Variovorax terrae: one gene and its partner. The protein of the gene in region 2 interacts with the protein of the main gene of each other region in a pairwise test. Links are inferred from orthologs where the notes say so. Each region holds a gene or a part of one and is shown on either strand. Other genes may lie near its edges.

Region 1 (4,867 bases), on a different replicon or contig from region 2:
GTCACGCTGCAGCAGTTCCAGCAGCTTGAGGTCGGCGCGGTCGAGCGGCATGGCTCAGGCCGCCTTGCAAGCTTGATCGGTTGGGGACAGGGCTGCGCGCTGCGCGCTCCGGTCCGCCCCACAAGCTTGATCAGTTGGGGACAGAGCTCCGCGCTGCGCGCTCCGGTCTGTCCCACAAGGTCTCATAATTCCTTCACCGCCGCCAGGCGGCGCATGAGCTGCTGCACCAGGTCGCTCTGCATGTCGCGGTACAGCAGGCCTTCTTCGGCCTCCTTGGACAGCACAGCGGACTCGCTGAAGCTGATGTCGCGCTGCAGCAGGATTTCGGTGTCCGGGATCAGCTCCTTGCCCTGCGGCGTGCGCAGCCTGAAGCGGAAACGCAGGCGCAGCTGGAACTCGGTCACCTGGCCGGCCGAGTTCATGCCGACCACCACCTTCTCGCGCTGCTCCTGCAGAACGTCCAGGATCACCTGCGCCGTGTTGATCTGCTTCGGGTCGTTGACCACCTGCACCGAGCCGACGGAGGCCAGGTAGCGCTTGAGCTCGTTGCCGACCGGGGAGTTGGGGGCCCCGACGAACAGGGAGGTGAACACGAATTTTGGCGCCTTGCGCAGCTCGAAGCCGCAGGCGGCCAGAACCGCGACGGGCGCGAGAGCGAGAAGCAGGCGGCGTTGCAGCATCAGATCACCACGTTGACCAGGCGCCCGGGCACCACGATCACCTTCTTCGGATGGGCGCCGCCGGCCTGCTTGGTGAAGGCCTCGCTGGCGACGGCGATTTTCTCGATCACGTCCTTCGTCGCACCGGCCGGCACCAGGATGGAGCCGCGCAGCTTGCCGTTGACCTGCAGCATCAGCTCGATCTCGTCCTGCCTGAGCGCCTCCTGGTCGACCTGGGGCCAGGGCGCGTCGAGCAGGTCGCCGGACCGGGCCGCGTAGCCGAGCTCGGCCCAGAGCGCGTGGGTGATGTGCGGCGTGGCCGGGTAGAGGCAGCGCAGCAGGATGCCGAAGCCCTCGCGCAGCGCGGCGTGGCTGCCGGGCGTGCCGTCGCCCTGGAAGTTTTCCAGGGCGTTGAGCAGCTTCATCGCGCCCGAGACCACCGTGTTGTACTGCATGCGCTGGTAGTCGTAGTCGATCTGCTTGAGCACGCTGTGGATCTCCAGCCGCAAGGCCTTCGCTTCCTTGCCCAATGGGCCGGAGGTCCCCGCGCCGTGGTCAAACGATGCTATGTTTTTTGCAGCAAACTGCCAGATCCGGCGCAGAAAACGGTAGCTGCCCTCCACCGCCGAGTCGTTCCACTCGAGCGTGGCCTCGGGCGGCGCGGTGAACATGGTGTACAGGCGTGCGGTGTCGGCGCCGTATTTCTCGATCAGGTCCTGCGGGTCGACGCCGTTGTTCTTGCTCTTGCTCATGGTGCCCACACCTTCGTAGTTCACCAGGCTGCCGTCGCTCTTGCGCCGCGCCCCCACCACCTTGCCGTTGGCGTCGTGGACGTCGTCCACCTCGCTCGGCCAGAAATACTCGATGCCGCCCTTCTCGCCCTTGCGCGAGTAGATGTGGTTGAGCACCATGCCCTGCGTCAGCAGCTTGGTGAAGGGCTCATCGACCTGCACCAGGTGCAGGTCGCGCATCACCTTGGTCCAGAAGCGCGCATAGAGCAGGTGCAGGATCGCATGCTCGATGCCGCCGATGTACTGGTCCATCGGCATCCAGTAGCTGGCGCCCTCGGCCACCATGGCCTGCTCGTTCTTCGGGTCGCAGTAGCGCATGTAGTACCAGGACGAGTCCACGAAGGTGTCCATGGTGTCGGTTTCGCGCCGCGCCGGCTGGCCGCAGACCGGGCAGGCCACACCCGCGTGGAAGCCCTCGTGCTTGTGCAGCGGGTTGCCCGAGCCGTCGGGAATGCAGTCGGACGGCAGCACCACCGGCAGGTCCTTTTCAGGCACCGGCACCGCGCCGTGCTGGTCGCAGTGGATGATGGGAATCGGCGTGCCCCAGTAGCGCTGGCGGCTCACGCCCCAGTCGCGCAGGCGCCAGGTGGTCTTCTTGCCGCCCAGCCCCTTGGTCTCGAGCGCATGGGCCACGGCATTCACGGCGTCCCGATAGGACAGGCCGCTGAAGCTGTCGGAGTTGATGGTGACGCCGCGCTGCTTGTCGCCGTACCAGTCGTGCCAGTGGTGGTAGTCGTAGTGCTCGCCGTCCACATGCACGACCTCGGTGATGGTCAGGCCGTACTTGAGGGCGAAGGCGAAGTCGCGCTCGTCGTGCGCGGGCACGCCCATCACGGCGCCGTCGCCGTAGCTCATGAGCACGTAGTTGCCGACCCAGACGTCGATCGCGTGGCCGTTGAGCGGATGGATCACCTTCAGGCCCGTGGGCATGCCTTCCTTCTCGCGCAACGCGAGTTCGGCTTCGGTGGTGCCGCCCTTCTTGCAGTCCTCGATGAAGGCCGCGAGCTTCGGGTTGGTCTTCGCGGCCTTGGCGGCCAGCGGGTGCTCGGGCGCCACCGCGCAGAAGGTCACGCCCATGATGGTGTCGGCGCGGGTGGTGAAGACATACATGCGGCCGCCGCCGATCAGCTGGCCGTCATCGCCGCGGATGTCGTGCGTGAACGCGAAGCGCACGCCCTCGCTCTTGCCGATCCAGTTTTCCTGCATCAGCTTGACGCGCTCGGGCCAGCCCGGCAGCTTGTGGCTCACGCTGTCGAGCAGTTCCTCGGCGTAGTCGGTGATCTTGAGGTAGTAGCCGGGAATCTCGCGCTTCTCGACCACGGCGCCGGTGCGCCAGCCCTTGCCGTCGATCACCTGCTCGTTGGCCAGCACGGTCTGGTCCACCGGGTCCCAGTTGACGACCTGGGTCTTGCGGTAGGCGATGCCCTTCTCCAGCATCTTCAGGAACAGCCACTGGTTCCACTTGTAGTAGCTCGGATCGCAGGTGGCGACCTCGCGCGACCAGTCGATGGCCAGCCCCATCGCCTGCATCTGCTTCTTCATGTAGGCGATGTTGTCGTAGGTCCACTGGGCCGGCGGCACGCCGTTCTTGAGCGCGGCGTTCTCGGCCGGCAGGCCGAAGGCGTCCCAGCCCATGGGCATCAGCACGTTGTAGCCATTCATGCGCAGGTAGCGCGTGAGCATGTCGTTGATGGTGTAGTTGCGCACATGGCCCATGTGCAGCTTGCCGCTGGGGTAGGGCAGCATGGAGCAGGCGTAGAACTTCTTCTTGTTCGCGTCCTCGACGACGCGATAGGCGTCGCGCGCGGTCCAGTGATCGTGCGCGGCGCGTTCGACGTCTTGGGGAGAGTATTTGTCTTGCATGGAAAGTAAAGGCTCGCAACGGAATGCGGCCCCTGGGGCCGCCTGGCAAGGATTTTAGGCGCTGGGCGCCGGCTCAGCGCGCGGCCGCCGCCGCCGGGGCCGGATCGGCCACGAAACCGATGCGGTTCAGGCCGGCTTTCTGCGCCGCCCCCATGACCTCGACCACCCGGCCGTAGGGCACGGCCTGGTCGGCCCGCAGCTGCACTTCGGTGTCGGGATGGCGGCTGGCGGCCTCGGCCAGCCGCGCGGCCAGCTCGGCCGGGGTCACCGGCTTGTCGTTCAGGAAGGCCTGGCCGGCCTTGTCGACCACCAGGGTGACGAATTGGGGCGCCTCGGTCGGCTGGGCCGCATCGCTGCGGGGCAGGTCGAGCCGGATCGAGCTGGCCAGCAGCGGCGCCGTGATGATGAAGATCACCACCAGCACCAGCATCACGTCCACCAGCGGCGTCATGTTGATGTCGCTCATGGGCTGCGGGCCGGGGCTGCGTTCGAGGCGACCAAAAGCCATGGCAGCCCGCTCAGTGGTTTGCCAGCAGCTCGCGCAGGTCGCGCGCGAAGCCTTCGAGGTCGGCCTCGATGCGGCCGATGAAGCGGCCGAACACGTTGTAGGCCAGCACGGCGGGAATCGCCACGGCCAGGCCGGCCGCCGTCATGATGAGGGCCTCGCCCACCGGGCCGGCCACCTTGTCGATGGTGATCTGGCCGGCGCTGGCGATGCCCGTGAGCGCGTGGTAGATGCCCCAGACCGTGCCGAGCAGGCCGACGAACGGCGCGGTCGAGCCCACCGTGGCCAGCAGCACCTGGCCGAACTGCAGCTTGTCCAGCACCTCGTGCAGCGCGTCGCGCAGCCGGCGGGTGAGCTGCTGGGCGCGGTCGCCGGCCGCGGCCAGCGTGCCCTGCGCTTCAATTTTCGTAGCAGCAATCAACGGCAGGACAAGGACTTCCCGGTCAAATGCCGCCACTTTGGGTTGGGCTTCCTCGACCGAGGGCGATTGCCAGAAGGCCGCGGTGCTGCGGGCCACGTCGCCGGTGGCGCGGCGCAGCAGCCAGGCCTTCCACAGGATCACCACCCAGCTGGCCACCGACATGGCCAGCAGCAGCACCGCCACCAGCCGGCTGACGGCGTCGCCCTGCGTGATGAGTTGCAGCACATCCATGTCAGTGGCTCCACCGCCCGCACCGCATGAAAGCAGCGCGGCCCAGGCCAGGGCCACCGCGGAGCCGGCTTTGCCGGGCCGCTGGTGGCGCCCCCTTGAGGGGGAGGCGCCGCAGGCGCTTCGGGGGTGGGTTCATCTCAGGCCCAGCACGTCGAACATGTCGAACAAGCCTCGGTCCCGGGTCGCCAGGAAGCGCACGGCGCGCAGGCCGCCCTGGGCGTAGGTGGTGCGGCTGGCCGACTTGTGGGTGATCTCGATGCGCTCGCCGATGCCGGCGAACAGCACCGTGTGGTCGCCCACGATGTCGCCGCCGCGGATGGCGGCGAAGCCGATGGTGGAGGGATCGCGCTCGCCGGTGATGCCTTCGCGCGCATAGACCGCGCAGTCCTTGAGGTCG
Region 2 (5,397 bases):
GCACAAGCTCAACCTGCAGCTCGCCAAGGTCACGACGCTGGGCGAGCGCGTGGAGGATACCTTCCTGATCGACGGCGCCGAGCTGCAGCAGAACAAGGCGCAGATCGAGATCGAGACCGAGCTGCTGGAGGCACTGGCGGCGCCATAGGCCGGCAGCGCCACGCCAGACCAAGGCGCGGCGGCCTCAGTCGTCCTGCTCGGCGTCCAGCCCGGGAAACAGCACCTCGGTGAAGCCGAACTGCGTGAAATCGCGCACCCGCATCGGGTAGAGCTTGCCGATCAGGTGGTCGCATTCATGCTGGACCACGCGCGCATGGAAGCCCTCGGCCACGCGGTCGATCGGGTCGCCATGGGGGTCGAAGCCGGTGTAGCGGATGCGCGCGAAGCGCGGCACCACGCCGCGCAGGCCGGGCACCGAGAGGCAGCCCTCCCAGCCGTCCTCTTCATCCGGCCCCAGCGGCGTGATGACCGGATTGCACAGCACGGTGCGCGGCACGGGCGGCGCGTCGGGGTAGCGCGGGTTGGGTGCATCGGTGCCGAAGATCACGAGCTGCAGGTCCACGCTGATCTGCGGTGCCGCGAGGCCGGCGCCGTTGACAGCGGCCATGGTCTCGAACATGTCGCGCACCAGCAGGTGCAGCGCATCGGTATCGAAGGCCGTCACGGGCGGGGCGATGCGCAGCAGGCGCGGATCGCCCATTTTGAGGATGTCTCGTACAGCCATGGGACGCGGGGGAAAGCTGGGGAGCCGCAAGCATAACCTCCCCCGCCGCCGCGCCATCGGGGCCCGCGGGCGCGATCAGGGCAGCGGCAACCGGCGCACCGCGCAGAAACGTTTGCTAGCGTCCGCGCCGATACCCATAGGAGCCGTAGAAACCGATGGAAGGCGACACCACGATCGGCGCTGCCGGGTAGTAGTAGGTGCCAGGATAGGGAGCCACCGGGGCCACCACGCAGCCGCTCAGCAGGGTGGCGCTGGCAGCGGCGAGGATGATTCCGGCGATACGTAGGCGAGACATGACGGTCTCCTTGTAGATCAGGTCATTTCACAACGCGCGGCGGCCGCGGCCCTCCGACATACCGCAGGTCGCTTTGCGTAACGGTGGGTAAAGCCCTCAGCGCCCGTGGCCGCCACCCCCGTGGCCACCGTCATGCCCTCCACCGCGGCCGCCAAAGTGGCCTGCGCCGCCCATTCCCATGCGCGGCGCGCCGCCGCCGCCGAACGGGCGTCCGGGCGCCACGAAACCAGACGAGCCATGGCGAGGCCCGCGGCGGGCCACCACCACGCTGAAATCGACAAAGCCATAGGCGGGGCCCCAGAACCAGGGATCGGCATAGCCTATGGGCGGATAGGCGTAGGTGTACGGGTAGACGTAGGGCGAACTGTAGGGGTACGCGGTACCGTAGTAGGCATCGGCGGGCACCACGGCGCAGCCCGAGAGCCCGGCCAGGGCGCCAGCGGCGAGCGCGGCGGCGCAGCAGGAAATGCGGATGTTCATGACTGCCTCCTGAAGACAGTGTCCAGGAGGGTTGGACCCCCGCGCCGCGCCGGGGTTCAATCGCTGGCCGTCACTCCGCAGTGCCGGCCAGCAGGCGGCGCAGCCCGTCTTCGTCGAGCACCGCGACGCCCAGGGCCTGCGCCTTCTCCAGCTTGCTGCCCGCCTCGGCGCCGGCAACCACGTAGTCGGTCTTCTTGCTGACCGAGCCCGCGACCTTGGCGCCGGCGGCTTCCAGCAATTCCTTGGCCTCCTCGCGCGACAGCACGGGCAGCGTGCCGGTCAGCACAAAGGTCTTGCCCGCCAGCGGCAGCTGCGCGCGCGGCGCGGGCTCGCCCTCGGGCCAGGCGATGCCACAGGCCCGCAACTGCTCCACCACCTCGCGGTTGTGCGGCTGCTCGAAGAAGGTGCGGATGCTTTTGGCCACCACCGGGCCCACGTCGTTGACCTCCAGCAGCTGCTCTTCGGTCGCATCCATGATGGCATCGAGGCGGCCGAAGTGGCGCGCCAGGTCCTTGGCCGTCGCCTCGCCCACGTGGCGCAGCCCGAGGCCGAACAGGAAGCGCGGCAGCGTGGTCTGCTTCGAGGCCTGCAGCGCATCGAGCACGTTCTGCGCCGACTTCTCGGCCATCCGGTCGAGGCTGGCCAGCGCGGTCAGGCCCAGCCGGTACAAATCGGGCAGCGTGTGGATGACCTGGGCGTCCACCAGCTGGTCCACCAGCTTGTCGCCCAGGCCTTCGATGTCCATGGCGCGGCGCTGGGCGAAATGCAGGATGGCCTCCTTGCGCTGCGCGGCGCAGAACAGGCCGCCGGTGCAGCGGTGGTTGACCTCACCCTTTTCGCGCACCACGGCGCTGCCGCAGACCGGGCACTGGCGCGGCATGCGGAAGTTGGGCACGTAGGGATGACGGGAAACCACTTCGTCCCGAACCTGCGGCTCATCGCCGGCAGCGGCGGGCTCGATGCCCGTGGCGCCCAGCCTCGCCAGCCCGACGATCTCGGGTATCACGTCGCCCGCGCGGCGCACGATCACCATGTCGCCCACACGCACCTTCTTCCTGCGCAGCTCGAACAGGTTGTGCAGCGTGGCATTGGTGACGGTCACGCCGCCCACGAACACCGGCGCCAGCCGCGCCACCGGCGTGAGCTTGCCGGTACGGCCCACCTGCACGTCGATGCCCTGCACCGTGGTGAGCTGCTCCTGCGCCGGGTACTTGTGCGCCACGGCCCAGCGCGGCTCGCGCGTGACGAAGCCGAGCTGACGCTGCAGGGCCAGGCTGTCGACCTTGTAGACCACGCCGTCGATGTCGAACGGGAACTGGTCGCGCTGGCTGCCGATGGCCTGGTGGTACGCTATCAATTCGGTAGCACCAAACGCCCGCTGCACCTGGACTGCGACGGGAAAACCCCATGATTTCAGGGTTTGCAGCAGTTCGTAGTGGGTCTGGAAGTCCGGCCCGCCCTGCTCGGCCGGCGTGATCTCGCCCAGGCCATAGGCAAAGAAGCTCAGGGGCCGCTGGGCCGCGATCGCGGGGTCGAGCTGGCGCACCGCGCCGGCAGCGGCATTGCGTGGGTTGACGAAGGTCTTCTCGCCCTTCTCGCGCTGCCGCTCGTTCATGGCCTCGAAATCGTCGCGACGCATGTAGACCTCGCCGCGCACCTCCAGCACCGGCGGTGCATCGGCGGGCAGCTTCAAGGGGATCTGGCCGATGGTGCGGATGTTCTGCGTGACGTCCTCGCCCAGCTCGCCATCGCCGCGCGTGGCGGCCTGCACCAGCACGCCCTGCTCGTAGCGCAGGTTCGTCGCGAGGCCGTCGAACTTGAGTTCCGCCACGTAGCCAACCGGCGGGTCGGCCTCGGTCAGCCCGAGCTCGCGGCGCACGCGCGCGTCGAAGTTCTGCGCGCCGCTGGCCTCGGTGTCGGTTTCGGTGCGGATGCTGAGCATGGGCACGGCATGGCGCACGGGCGTGAAGCCGTCCAGCACTCTGCCGCCCACGCGCTGGGTCGGCGAGTCGGGTGTGGCCAGTTCAGGGTACGTGGCCTCCAGCGCCTGCAGTTCGCTGAACAGGCGGTCGTATTCCGCGTCCGGGATCTCGGGGGCGTCCAGCACGTAGTACTGGTGCGCATGGTGATGCAGCAGGCGGTGCAGTTCCTGCGCACGGGCCAGGTCGGCCGCGGGAATGGCAAACAGATCGGCGTTTTCCACGAGCAGGCCTCAGCAGCAGCATCCGGGGCCACCGCGGAACCGGCTCTGCCGGGCCGCTGGTGGCGCCCCCTGGGGGGAGGCGGCCTTCGGCCGCTTCGGGGAGGTCATGAAAACAACCGCCGCGCCAGCACCGAGCCGGCGGACAGTTCGCGCGCGTCCAGCGTGTCGTAGAGCTGTTCGAGGTCGGTGCCGATCACGTCCATGGCCTCGGCCCGCAGCGACTGGCCGTTGTCGTCGGTGACCAGGCCGTCCATGGCCGCGGCCAGCGCCGTGGCCGCCTCGCGCATGCGCAGGAACGGCTGCTCACCGCGGTGCACCTGCGGCACGTCCAGGCTCAGCGCGACTTCGCGGATGGCCGACTGCGCCGGGTCGTCGGCCAGCGCGGCCTGCGTGTCGAACGCCAGGCCCAGCACCGGCGGCAGCCCGGGGGCGCCGGCCGGCAGCACCATGCGCCCCGGAATCACCCCGGCCACGAAGCCCAGGCGCGCCGCATGCTGCTGCACGTAGCCCGGGCTCCAGGCTGCGCTCTTGGCGCGCAGGGTGAAGCCGAGCTGGGCATCGTGCCCGCTGGCGAACTGGTCGAGCTCGCGCGCGCGCGCCACCTCGTCCAGCATCTCGGGAAACTCGGGCTCACCATTGACGGCGTCAGCGAAGGCCTGCGCCTTCATCACGAACTCGGAGTACTCGATCTCGTTGAGCGCGCCGGTGCGGTTGGCCAGTTGCACGCCGGCCTGGAAGGCGCCGTAGCGCTGGCCGGGGGCCGGGGTTTCCCACTGCTGCGTGAGCTCGTTCAGGCCTTCGACCGCGAACGGCTTGCTGCCGGCGCGCCGCGTCGGCGGCATGGCGGCCAGCGCGGCCTCGCCGGACACCGCGCCCGAGGCGGGAGCGTCCAGCACGATCGGCGCGATCACGTCGATCAGCGCATCGAGGCCGGGTTTTCTTTCGGGCAGCGGCAGTGGCACCGGGGCCGAATCGAAGGTCGGCTCCTGCAGCTCCGGCTCGCCGTGGGGCGCGGCGCCGGCATCGAAGCCGGGCTCGGTCTGCGTGTCGCGCTGCGCCTGCCGGGGCGCATTCTTGCGCGAAGTCCAGGTGCTGTGCGCCACCACGGCGGCCAGCACGAGGCCGCCGATGATGGCCAGGCCGAGGGTGAGGTTGCTCATGGAACGGCTCCTCAGACGGCTTCGGCCATGGAGACGGCGGACTCCATGTCCACCGCCACGATGCGCGAGACGCCCTGCTCCTGCATGGTAACGCCGATCAGCTGCTCGGCCATCTCCATCGCGATCTTGTTGTGGCTGATGAACAGGAACTGGGTTTCTTTGCTCATGGCGGAGACGAGTTTGGCATAGCGCTCGGTGTTGGCGTCATCCAGCGGCGCATCCACCTCGTCCAGCAGGCAGAACGGCGCGGGGTTGAGCTGGAAGATCGCGAACACCAGCGCGATGGCGGTGAGCGCCTTCTCGCCGCCCGAGAGCAGGTGGATGGTCTGGTTCTTCTTGCCCGGCGGCTGGGCCATGACCTGCACGCCGGAGTCGAGGATTTCTTCGCCCGTCATCACCAGTTTGGCATTGCCGCCGCCGAAAAGTTCGGGGAACATGCGCCCGAAGTGCTGGTTGACGATGTTGAAGGTGCCGCCCAGCAGCTCGCGCGTCTCGCCGTCGATCTTCTTGATCGCATCCTCCAGCGTCACCATGG

The links. Proteins that work in one complex are often made in the same cells at the same time.
Region 1: the proteins of ligA (region 2) and leuS interact in binary tests that used the Escherichia coli proteins (3 or more experiments, as listed by UniProt). The link is inferred for Variovorax terrae from one-to-one orthologs.

Annotation. Positions count from the first base shown.
Region 1 is NZ_JALGBI010000003.1:597,493-602,359, reverse strand. What follows is about bases 480-3,662. They hold leuS (leucine--tRNA ligase), read right to left. Parts: upstream 3,314-3,662; coding sequence 680-3,313; downstream 480-679. Other genes in these bases: MMF98_RS22200 (ExbD/TolR family protein), read right to left, coding at 3,387-3,662; MMF98_RS22210 (LPS-assembly lipoprotein LptE), read right to left, coding at 480-677. In the rest of the region: MMF98_RS22215 (Lrp/AsnC family transcriptional regulator), read right to left, coding at 1-51; more of MMF98_RS22210, read right to left, coding at 183-479; more of MMF98_RS22200, read right to left, coding at 3,663-3,821; MMF98_RS22195 (MotA/TolQ/ExbB proton channel family protein), read right to left, coding at 3,832-4,470; dapB (4-hydroxy-tetrahydrodipicolinate reductase), read right to left, coding at 4,603-4,867.
Region 2 is NZ_JALGBI010000001.1:1,786,668-1,792,064, reverse strand. Bases 1,137-4,135 are described here. They hold ligA (NAD-dependent DNA ligase LigA), read right to left. Parts: upstream 3,703-4,135; coding sequence 1,570-3,702; downstream 1,137-1,569. Other genes in these bases: MMF98_RS08470 (cell division protein ZipA C-terminal FtsZ-binding domain-containing protein), read right to left, coding at 3,807-4,135; MMF98_RS08480 (hypothetical protein), read right to left, coding at 1,137-1,499. Also shown: MMF98_RS08495 ([protein-PII] uridylyltransferase), read left to right, coding at 1-148; def (peptide deformylase), read right to left, coding at 185-724; MMF98_RS08485 (hypothetical protein), read right to left, coding at 840-1,019; more of MMF98_RS08480, read right to left, coding at 1,116-1,136; more of MMF98_RS08470, read right to left, coding at 4,136-4,862; chromosome segregation protein SMC, read right to left, coding at 4,874-5,397. UniProt on the Escherichia coli protein: DNA ligase that catalyzes the formation of phosphodiester linkages between 5'-phosphoryl and 3'-hydroxyl groups in double-stranded DNA using NAD as a coenzyme and as the energy source for the reaction.